Regions from separate parts of the Sporomusa sp. 246TCP1 genome, predicted to be linked through region 1. Evidence: riboswitches for the same ligand, from Rfam matches in the RefSeq annotation. Region 1 holds a riboswitch; the other holds the start of a gene.
The links. Region 1 has a riboswitch for lysine ahead of AC1ECB_RS15205 (diaminopimelate decarboxylase family protein). Riboswitches for the same ligand answer to the same signal wherever they lie in the genome.
Positions count from the first base shown of each region.

Region 1 (4,929 bases):
TCGCATGACAGTATGAAATTGCAAGGGACCGCTGCAACCCCTGGCATACATCTCCATAAAAACGATTGACAATGTTTGTCAAACTGCTATGAAAACGAAAAAAAGGTTTTACGAAAACCTCGTAAAACCCTTGAAATATCTATGGCGACCCCGGCAGGATTCGAACCTGCGACCTTTTGATTCGTAGTCAAACGCTCTATCCAGCTGAGCTACGGAGTCATGTGCTACTTGACTATTATATTATGCAAATTAAAAAATGTCAACACCAGTAATCATTTTTTTGTATTTAGTGAGGACTATATACCGTGGCTGCCGCAATAGCCGCACCAATACCTGAACCGTCTTTACTAAGGCGAATAGCAACCTGATTGTTCCCTATACCTAACACCTCCTTCATCGCCTGTGCCAAATACTCGGCATATCCTGGCATCTTTTCGTATAGTGACCCGTCAACAGCAATCGTATGCCGCCGTTTAAGCTCCGGATCAATCTTAAACAATATACCAGCCCAGGTAGCAGCCACCAAACGGGCAGATCTGATCGTAACAAATCTGGCAATGGTTTGCAAAGCTACAAGTTCACTTGTCCTTAGCTCACTCATTCCTAAGCGATTAGCAGCAACTCTAGCTACAGCATTCAAGCCTGATGTATGATCAGCAAGCATTGTGGAAAGATCTTCTGTAGATAGAAAATATGGTATATTCAATGGCTCTGCTGTCTCTCCGTTCATGTAACCATTAGCGACCAGACTGCTGACAATAATTCGAACAAGTTCACCTAAATAATGACCTGAAGCCATCTTCTCCAGGCGTTGCACCCCTGGTTTTTCACTATTCTGATCCAGGCATATATCGTATTTAGTTTGCACTATTTGATCAAAATTACCTGATTCCATATTGACGATCATCGGCTGCTTGGTCAGCGGATGATCAGGTTCAAGATAACAGCTGTTATGTCCGGTACCGCAAATAGTACCAATATCAGTAGTGTTATCCTTATATGCGGCAGTTAGCAAAGTACCGGTAGTATCATTAATTACCGCCAGTGACTGAACATGACCAATCCCGTTGCGTTCTAATGCCGCTTGCAATAGCTGTCCGACATTTTCTCCTTCAACCCCCGCTGTCTTGATCTCCTTTGTCCAACTAATTAGTTCAGCTTTATTAACAGCATACTGGCGACAAGGAAAAGAAAAAGTATGTCCCAGTGGGTAGGTTTTGTCGGCTGTTGGCACGATTTCAGCAATTTTCCCAGCTATGAAGTCAAATAATTGCATTCCAGATGCTGACGCAGCCGTAAAGTCATAATTGGCCTGCTTATTTTTGAGGGGAAATGACCGCCTGGAAATAATCTGAGCCTGACCTTGTCCTGTCAGTTCAATCAGCAATACCCTTATGTTTGTGCCGCCAAAGTCAACAGCAACTACAGTACCTTGCTCCTGACCAGTGGGAGCATTAATAAATGCCGGCAACATTTTTAGAGAACTTGGCATACCGAGCAAACCAGCAGTCATTGCACCTTTAAACCGGATAGCGATATCTTGTAATAAATTGGCTGATACAGCCAACTCTTCTTCTAAGCCTGCTAAAACTCTGCTTAAATCAGCCAAACCATTCAACTCCCGGGTGAGTACTTGCAACCTAACAATTAATGATTGCGTAGTTGATGGTAATATTTACTTATTTCGTGATCTAATAACTGGCTGGCTTCCAAAACTTGGGGATGTGACAATCCATAGGACACAGCCAGTGAATGCATTCTTTCGCGCAAATTTTCTATGATATCGTTAATGGTAATTTTTTCGATATTATCTAACAACAAATGTGCCCTCCACAAAACAATTTCCTTATATTAGCAACAATTAACATTATAAATCACATTGCCTAATTTTGGAAGAGGGAATATTGTTCTTTATCATGATTTTTTTTACATTTTTTTTGCTAGGCTAAAAAAAAAATGTCGCCCCTTGCTCTACTTCTTCACCTGACAAACGTCAGGCGAATTTCGCATTATTTTTCCAAACCAGAAAAATCCAATGTAGCAAAGTAATCCTCAATAGTTTCCGCCCTCCGGATAAGTTCAACACTGCCATCCGGCTTCAGCATTAATTCCGCCGACCGTAACTTGCCATTATAGTTAAATCCCATTGCATGACCATGAGCTCCCGCATCATGAATAACCAATATATCACCAATATCAACCATGGGCAACTTACGATTAATGGCAAACTTATCATTATTTTCGCATAGAGAACCAGCGACATCATACATATATCCTAACGGCCACTCCTCTTTACCCAATACCGTAATGTGGTGATAAGCACCGTATAGAGCCGGACGCATCAGGTTAGCCATACAGGCATCCAAGCCTATATAATTTTTGTAGATCTCTTTCTTATGCAACACTGTCGATACCAGATAACCATAAGGCCCGGTAATCATCCGGCCGCACTCCATAGCAATCTTTAGCGGTGCCAGACCATTGGCCGCAATCTTGGCCTCATATGCTTTCTTAATACCCTGACTAACCACATCGATATCAACGGGCTCCTCTTCAGGCCGGTAAGGGACACCAATGCCACCGCCAAAATTAACAAACTCGATTTTAATATCAAGTGTCCGATAAATCTCAATAATAAGGTCAAACATCATATTGGCAGTTTCAATGAAGTAATTAGGGTCAAGTTCATTAGAAATAACCATAGTATGAATACCAAACCGCTTTACTCCTCTTGACTGCATAATCCGGTAGGCATCCAAAAGCTGTTTACGCGTTAAGCCATATTTAGAATCTTCCGGGTTACCGATAATTGAGTTGCCTCCGTCCCTAAGCGGACCTGGATTATATCGGAAACAAATCATCTCCGGAATTCCAGCATGCTTATCTAAATAGTCAATATGACTAATATCATCAAGATTAATGATCGCCCCTAATTCACGCGCCTTTTTGAATTCAATAGCCGGAGTATCATTCGATGTCAAGATAATCTCTTCACCGCACATACCTGCTTTTTCTGCTAAAATAAGTTCTGGCAGCGAACTGCAGTCTGCCCCAAGACCTTCTTCCCTCAGCACTTTCAAAAGATGCGGATTGGGAGTAGCCTTTACAGCAAAATACTCTTTAAATTCTGGTGCCCAGGCAAAGGCTTTCGTTAGTTTACGGGCATTTTGTCTAATGGGTGCCTCATCATAAATATGAAACGGTGTTGGATACTGTTTGATCACTTCTGTTACTTGCTCTTTTGTAAATGGTAATCTTTTTTCAGCCAATTGTTTCGCCTACCTTTGTTAATAACTATTTTTAATAGAACAGCATGTTAAATCTTGTTGCATATACGGGTGAGCTGTCGGCAATAAACTACCGCTTGCGTATGCAAATGCTATAATTCCCATTATAAAAGCAGTTTGCGCTGATTCCCGCAAACTGCTTAAAGACAAGAGAGACTCTCATCAGCTGCAAGGATAGCGCTCCACCATAACCACAGGTGACAGTCTTACATTTATTAAATGCAAAACCAGCAAAAAGTTCTTGGCAAAAACCTTCACTTCGGCGGTCAGCCCCTTTCAGTATGGTCATCGCTGCCAACTCTTCATACTTACTCTTGCTCTGCCGCGCCTCTATCGGAAAATATATCGATTATGTCTATAATATCAGTACACCCCAGGTAGTGTCAATATCTGCACAAGCAACACATAGATAATGAAATCCTTTTTATCATCCTTCATCCTGCCAGTAATTCATAAAGTTTATCTAACTGTTTAATATGGATAGTACGTTTATGAAAAGCTATTAGGTTGGCCTTTTCTAACTGTCTCAATTCCCGGGACAAGGAGGTACGAGACACATTAAGGTGTTCAGCCCAAGCTTTCTTAGAAAATGAAAGTGTAATAACGGCAGAGCGCTTGGCTTGGCTTTCGGTAATGATAAAGTACGCAATTTTACTCTGAATCGAGGGTAAGGAAAGAGTCTCAATTTTTTGATTTAAAACCAGCATGCGACTTGAAACTGAGCATAAGAAATTTAACATAATGGTTTGTTCAAAAGCAAATAGCTGAAGTAAATCCTTTCTGTGCAACAACAATATTTTGCTGGGCTTACTGGCAAAAAGTGTTCCCGGATAGTATTGGGTACCGGCGAACATGGCGGCGTCTGCCAAGAGGTCAAACCGGCAGCGGGTAGTAACAGTAATGACTTTACCAGAACAAAAATCCTTCTTTACATCAACCTCTCCTTCCAATATAATGCCCAGAGTATCGGCAGGGTGGTTGATAGAAAAAATAATTTCACTTTCCTGATATTCCCGGACCCGGTAATTAATCTTAGCTAACAAAGCGGCAATTTCACTACGTGTTTTTCCTTTAAATAAAGCAGACTGTTGAAGGGCAGATAACAACTTCTCCATAACTTTTCTCCTAAAAAATGATAAGTGTGTCTTCAGATACTGTATTTACTTTTATGGTATAGTATAATTTTCTAAAAATCAATTGATAATGAAAATCATTATCATATTTTTTTTAAAAAATGATTATTTAGGAGGGAGTATGAGTATAAAGAAAATCAGTCGGACAGCCCTACTGCTTGCACTTGTAATTGTGTTCCAAGCATTGCGCTTGTATTTGCCAATACCACCTTTTGTGTCAGTCTACATTATCGGCAGTCTGGTTAATGCCTGCCTGCTGCTAAGCACAGTTGTAGCTGGTTGGAAAGCCGCCTTGGTATTGTCTGTTGTTGTGCCGGTAGTAGCGTATCTGCAGCAGGTTCTACAACTACCTGTCCTTATTCTGCCGGTTGCTGCCGCAAATCTTGCTTATGTTGGTGGCTATCTGGCATTTGCCGGCAAAAATAATATACTGGCGATAAGTACGGCAACAACTTCTAAGTTTCTTATTATTTATCTAATGGTAACAAGCCTAATACAGTACATGGGGA
Region 1 covers NZ_CM170492.1:3,195,937-3,200,865, forward strand. Annotated here, with positions in the region: partial or broken gene AC1ECB_RS15185 (efflux RND transporter permease subunit) at 1-69, shown strand, start outside; tRNA gene AC1ECB_RS15190 (tRNA-Arg) at 143-219, opposite strand; gene AC1ECB_RS15195 (hexokinase family protein) at 287-1,609, opposite strand; gene AC1ECB_RS15200 (aspartyl-phosphate phosphatase Spo0E family protein) at 1,648-1,818, opposite strand; gene AC1ECB_RS15205 (diaminopimelate decarboxylase family protein) at 2,010-3,269, opposite strand; lysine riboswitch at 3,455-3,628, opposite strand; gene AC1ECB_RS15210 (Crp/Fnr family transcriptional regulator) at 3,722-4,402, opposite strand; gene AC1ECB_RS15215 (hypothetical protein) at 4,542-4,929, shown strand, end outside.

Region 2 (4,929 bases), 2.0 Mb from region 1:
AGTCAATATCGAGAGCATGATATAAAATTACCTATTCGCAAGACTACATTAAGTGCCGGGTATGATCTTACAATTGCCCAGGATGTTACTTTGTTTCCCGGAAAGGTTGTGTTAGTTCCGACAGGCATTAAAGCTTATATGGAGGAAGACGAATACCTAGGCATTCATATTCGCTCTGGTTTGGCTGTTAAGCATAGTTTGAGTTTAATTAATGGGCAAGGGATTATTGATGCTGACTATTATAATAATAAGGAGAATGAGGGACATATTTTAATTGCCGTTTTTAACCATGGGTCAGAATCTGTTACAATTACCAAAGGAACCAGATTAGCACAGGCGATTTTTTATAAGTATCTTATAGCAGATAACGATTGTGCTGATACTGTTCGTTCAGGCGGCTTTGGGAGTACCGGTCAGTAACGGATGGTGATTTTTTTTCATAACTTATTCTTATTAACCATATACATAGGTAGAAGCAGGTTAAGGGAGGGCTACTATGTATACCTGGGCGACATTAGTGTTAATTATCTTGGTGGTTATGGGGTCTGTTTGGCTGCGTGTTTGCCGTTTGCGCATGTCTTTGGACAATATACCCTATATTGAGCCAAAAACATCCCCCTTTTCCCATGCTGTACAAGATTTAGTTGCCACTGCCGGCGGCGTATATCTTTCTTTGGTAATGATTGTTTCATTTTTAAAGCTGGAGCTGCCTGAACGGATAACTATCAGTATAATTACTTTCGATCCTCTGGCCATGACGGCGATTGCAGTGGCGGTTGTTCAACCAGTTGTTAGTAAATTATTTGATAGCAAGTAGGTGAAAGCATGCGGATAAGTGAAATGACTGGAAAAGAAGTTATTAATTTGGGAGACGGTGCGCGTTTAGGTATCGTTGGCGAGTGTGAACTTACTTTTGACAGTTGCTCCGGTGTTATTGGCGGATTAATTCTCCCCAAACGAAAAACAGTATTTAATTTTTTAGGTGACAATCAGATAGTAATAATACCATGGGAGGCAATCAAACGCATTGGGGATGAAGTTGTTATTGTTGACTTAGATAATGCGTATGAGCGCATGTATTCTAGCTAAGTTTGGGTAATAAAAGACTTGGTTTGTGTCAAGTCTTTTATTCTTTACCTTTCCATCTAGCATAAAAAATGCGGTACTTGTCAACCCTAACAGTAAACTGTATATCAGATTAATGTTAGGAGGCTTATTGATGTCAATAACAAACGATTCTATTTTGCAAGGAACTACTGGCAGTCAGCCAACAACTCAAATCTCAGGCCATACAGAGAATGCTTTGGTAAATAGTAATACAAGCACCCAGTCGCAAACTGCAAATGCTCAGATACCGGTTGCGGGTTCGGCGGCGCAGACTCAGCCGTCTGCAATGCAGGCAGGCACAACAGGAGTAAAGAGCGTAATTGGTGTATTTAATTCTCATGATAAGGCTGAGCAGGCGGTAAATGCGCTTAGAACGCAAGGGTTCACAACAGAAGAAATAAATATTGTTTCCAAGAATAAAAAGCAGCAAGGCCGGGAAACTGAATATGTTGAGGATGATATTACCGATGGTGCCCTAACAGGCGGCACGTTAGGCGGTATTGGCGGTTTGCTTTTGGGGGCAGGTGCTTTAGCTATTCCTGGTGTAGGACCTGTATTAGCCGCAGGGCCAATAGCAGCTGCCTTAAGTGGGGCGGTAGCAGGCGGTATTACGGGTGGCCTTATTGATTGGGGTATTCCGGCGGAAGCAGGCAGGCGCTATGAACAACATGTAGTACAAGGCGGGATTCTGGCAATAATCCGCTCTGATGCCGCTAAAGCGAATCAAGCAGCTCAAATTCTGCGTCAAAACGGAGCAAAAGATGTTGAAACTCATGCATTAACCTAAAAATGTGTTTTTACCAGAAGCATTTTGGGTGATAAAATAAACAACTCTCAATATTTATTTGACAATGCAGGAACATTTGGTATAAAATGTGTATAAAATGAATAAGCAACATCCTGTAAAGGATGAAGTAGAGGTGCGGGAGTCAAGAGTACTTTCAGTGAGAGTGGAATCGATGAGCTGAAAGAAAAGGGGTAACCGCCGAAGTAAGAAAGAACGCCAAATCTTCTTACTGGTCTTACATCAAATAGATTTAAGACTGTCACCAGTACTTGGTGGAGTGCTATCTCATCTGGTCAGGGACGATATATACGCATATATTTTCCTAAGGTCAGAAAATGCTGTTTAGCAGCTGGTGAGAAATGTACTCACCAGCTGCTTTTTATCTTTTATCCAGCTGGAAAGTTTACTTTCTCTGGATTGAACAAGGCTTCTTTTCTTATTAAACAGGAGGTGGATAGTGCTTGATTAGAGTGATGGTATGTGGTGCCTATGGCAAAATGGGTCGGGAAGTGTTGAGAGCCGTTCATAATGATCCACAGTTAAGCATAGTAGGAGCAGTAGATATAAATTCCGAGTTTGCTGATGTAGGTGATATTATCGGTGCAGGTAAAACAGGGGTAACAGTTGGCAATGATTTACTTACTGTTATCAATGAAACGAAACCTCAGGTTATGGTTGATTTTACCAATCCGCAATCAGTTTTAAATAACATTAAGTTTGCAATTAAAAATGGCGTCTGTCCGGTTGTAGGTACAACCGGTTTAACGGAACCTGATATTGAGGATATTCGTGAACTATGTGCCGTTTCTAAAGTTAATGCGGTTATTTCACCTAATTTTTCCATCGGCGCTATTCTTATGATGAAGCTTGCACAAGAGGCTGCTAAGTATTTGCCGCATGTTGAAATTATTGAGATGCATCATGACCAAAAACTTGATGCTCCGTCTGGCACAGCTCTCAGAACTGCCGAATTAATTGCCGGTGTACGGGGAACAATGCAGCAAGGCCATCCCGATGAGAAAGAAAAATTACCTGGTGCGCGTGGCGGCGAGGAAGCAGGTATTCGATTACATAGTGTTCGGTTACCTGGCTATGTAGCTCATCAGGAAGTAATTTTTGGTGGCTTGGGACAAACGCTAACAATTCGCCATGACTCGATATCCAGAGAATCTTTTATGCCGGGAGTAGTACTGGCTTGTAAGAAAGTGCTAACCGTTGATGGACTGATTTTGGGTCTTGAGCATATAATGGGCTAGAGCGTGCCAAAGAATGCTGATCTGCAAGAACTATGAGTTGAATTATTGAATGGGGGAAAACTTAAATGAAAAAGTATAATGTAGCAATTTTAGGGGCAACTGGAGCAGTTGGCCAAGAATTTTTAAAACTTATTGAAGAACGTAATTTTCCATTTAACGAATTGAAGTTGTTAGCATCTGAACGCTCAGCAGGTAAAACTATTGCCTTTATGGGTAAAGACTACATCGTTGAGGAGGCAACACCAGATTCATTTAATGGTGTGCAGATTGCCTTATTTGCAGGCGGTTCAATTAGTAAAACATTAGCTCCTGAGGCCGCCAAACGGGGAGCGGTTGTTATTGATAACTCAAGTGCTTTCCGTATGGACCCGGAAGTACCTTTGGTTGTGCCGGAAGTTAACCCTGAAGCTATAAAAAATCACAAAGGGATTATTGCTAACCCTAATTGTTCAACAATTATTATGGTTATGGCATTAAAGCCTGTCTATGATGCAGCAAAGATCAAGCGCATAGTTGTTTCTACTTATCAAGCTGTTTCGGGCGCCGGCAAAGAAGGCATTGATGAACTGACTGACCAGGTTAGGTCGGTTGTAGAAAATCGTCCTGTAGAAGCGAATATTTTACCAAGTGCCAGCTTGCCCAAGCATTATCAAATAGCGTTTAATCTCTTACCACAGATAGATGTATTTGTTGAGGAAGATTACACTAAAGAAGAAATGAAAATGATAAATGAGACCCATAAAATATTCAATGACTATAACATCGGGATAACTGCGACGACAGTTAGGGTACCAGTATATCGCAGTCACTCTGAATCTATTAACATCGAGTTGAATGGCCCGCTGTCTCCAGAAGAGGCAAAACAGGTACTCTCTAAATTTTCGGGTGTAATTGTACAAGATAACCCGGCTGAAATGCTGTATCCTATGCCGTTATATACTTCGGACAGTAATGAAGTGTTCGTCGGTCGTATTCGGGCCGATAAAACTGTACCTTATGGATTAAACATGTGGGTAGTAGGCGATCAAATTAGAAAAGGTGCAGCGCTTAATGCTCTGCAAATAGCTGAGTATATGATTGAGCATAATTTAATTTGAGGTGTACAAAATGCGAATAATTGTCCAGAAGTTCGGGGGCACATCTGTTGCGTCACCCGAAGTGCGGGAACTTGCACTGCGCAAAATTGAAAAGGCGCGGGATCAAGGCTTTAATCCGGTAGTTGTAGTATCGGCTATGGGACGCAAGGGGGCTCCTTACGCTACCGATACACTAATTGATATCGCGCGGTCAGCCTATAAGAATATTGCTGATCGCGAACTTGATCAGATTATGTGTTGTGGCGAAATAATCTCAGCCGTGATTATGGCCGGTATGCTGCAGGCCGCAGGTATGGACGCAGTAATGTTGACAGGAGGAATTGCGGGTATTATTACTGACGAACATTTTACTGATGCCCGCATTTTAAAGTGTGATCCAACAAAGATAATCAATCTGTTAAAACAGGGAAAGGTACCTGTTGTGTGTGGTTTTCAGGGTATGACTGGCGAAAACGAATTTACCACCTTGGGACGAGGCGGCAGTGATACTAGTGCATCAGCCTTGGGGGCGGCTCTGAATGCTGATATTATTGAAATATATACAGATGTTGACGGAATCATGACAGCTGATCCAAGAATTGTTGAGAATGCAAAAATCCTTGATTGCATAAGTTATGGGGAAGTATGTCAACTGGCTCATCAAGGTGCCAAGGTTATACATCCCCGCGCAGTTGAAATTGCC
Region 2 covers NZ_CM170492.1:1,165,374-1,170,302, forward strand. Annotated here, with positions in the region: gene dut (dUTP diphosphatase) at 1-420, shown strand, start outside; gene AC1ECB_RS05810 (hypothetical protein) at 497-817, shown strand; gene AC1ECB_RS05815 (YlmC/YmxH family sporulation protein) at 826-1,089, shown strand; gene AC1ECB_RS05820 (general stress protein) at 1,220-1,894, shown strand; lysine riboswitch at 2,015-2,185, shown strand; gene dapB (4-hydroxy-tetrahydrodipicolinate reductase) at 2,356-3,150, shown strand; gene AC1ECB_RS05830 (aspartate-semialdehyde dehydrogenase) at 3,216-4,247, shown strand; gene dapG (aspartate kinase) at 4,258-4,929, shown strand, end outside.
Region 2: it holds a riboswitch for lysine, as region 1 does, so the genes downstream of both, dapB (4-hydroxy-tetrahydrodipicolinate reductase) here and AC1ECB_RS15205 (diaminopimelate decarboxylase family protein) in region 1, are expected to answer to the same signal.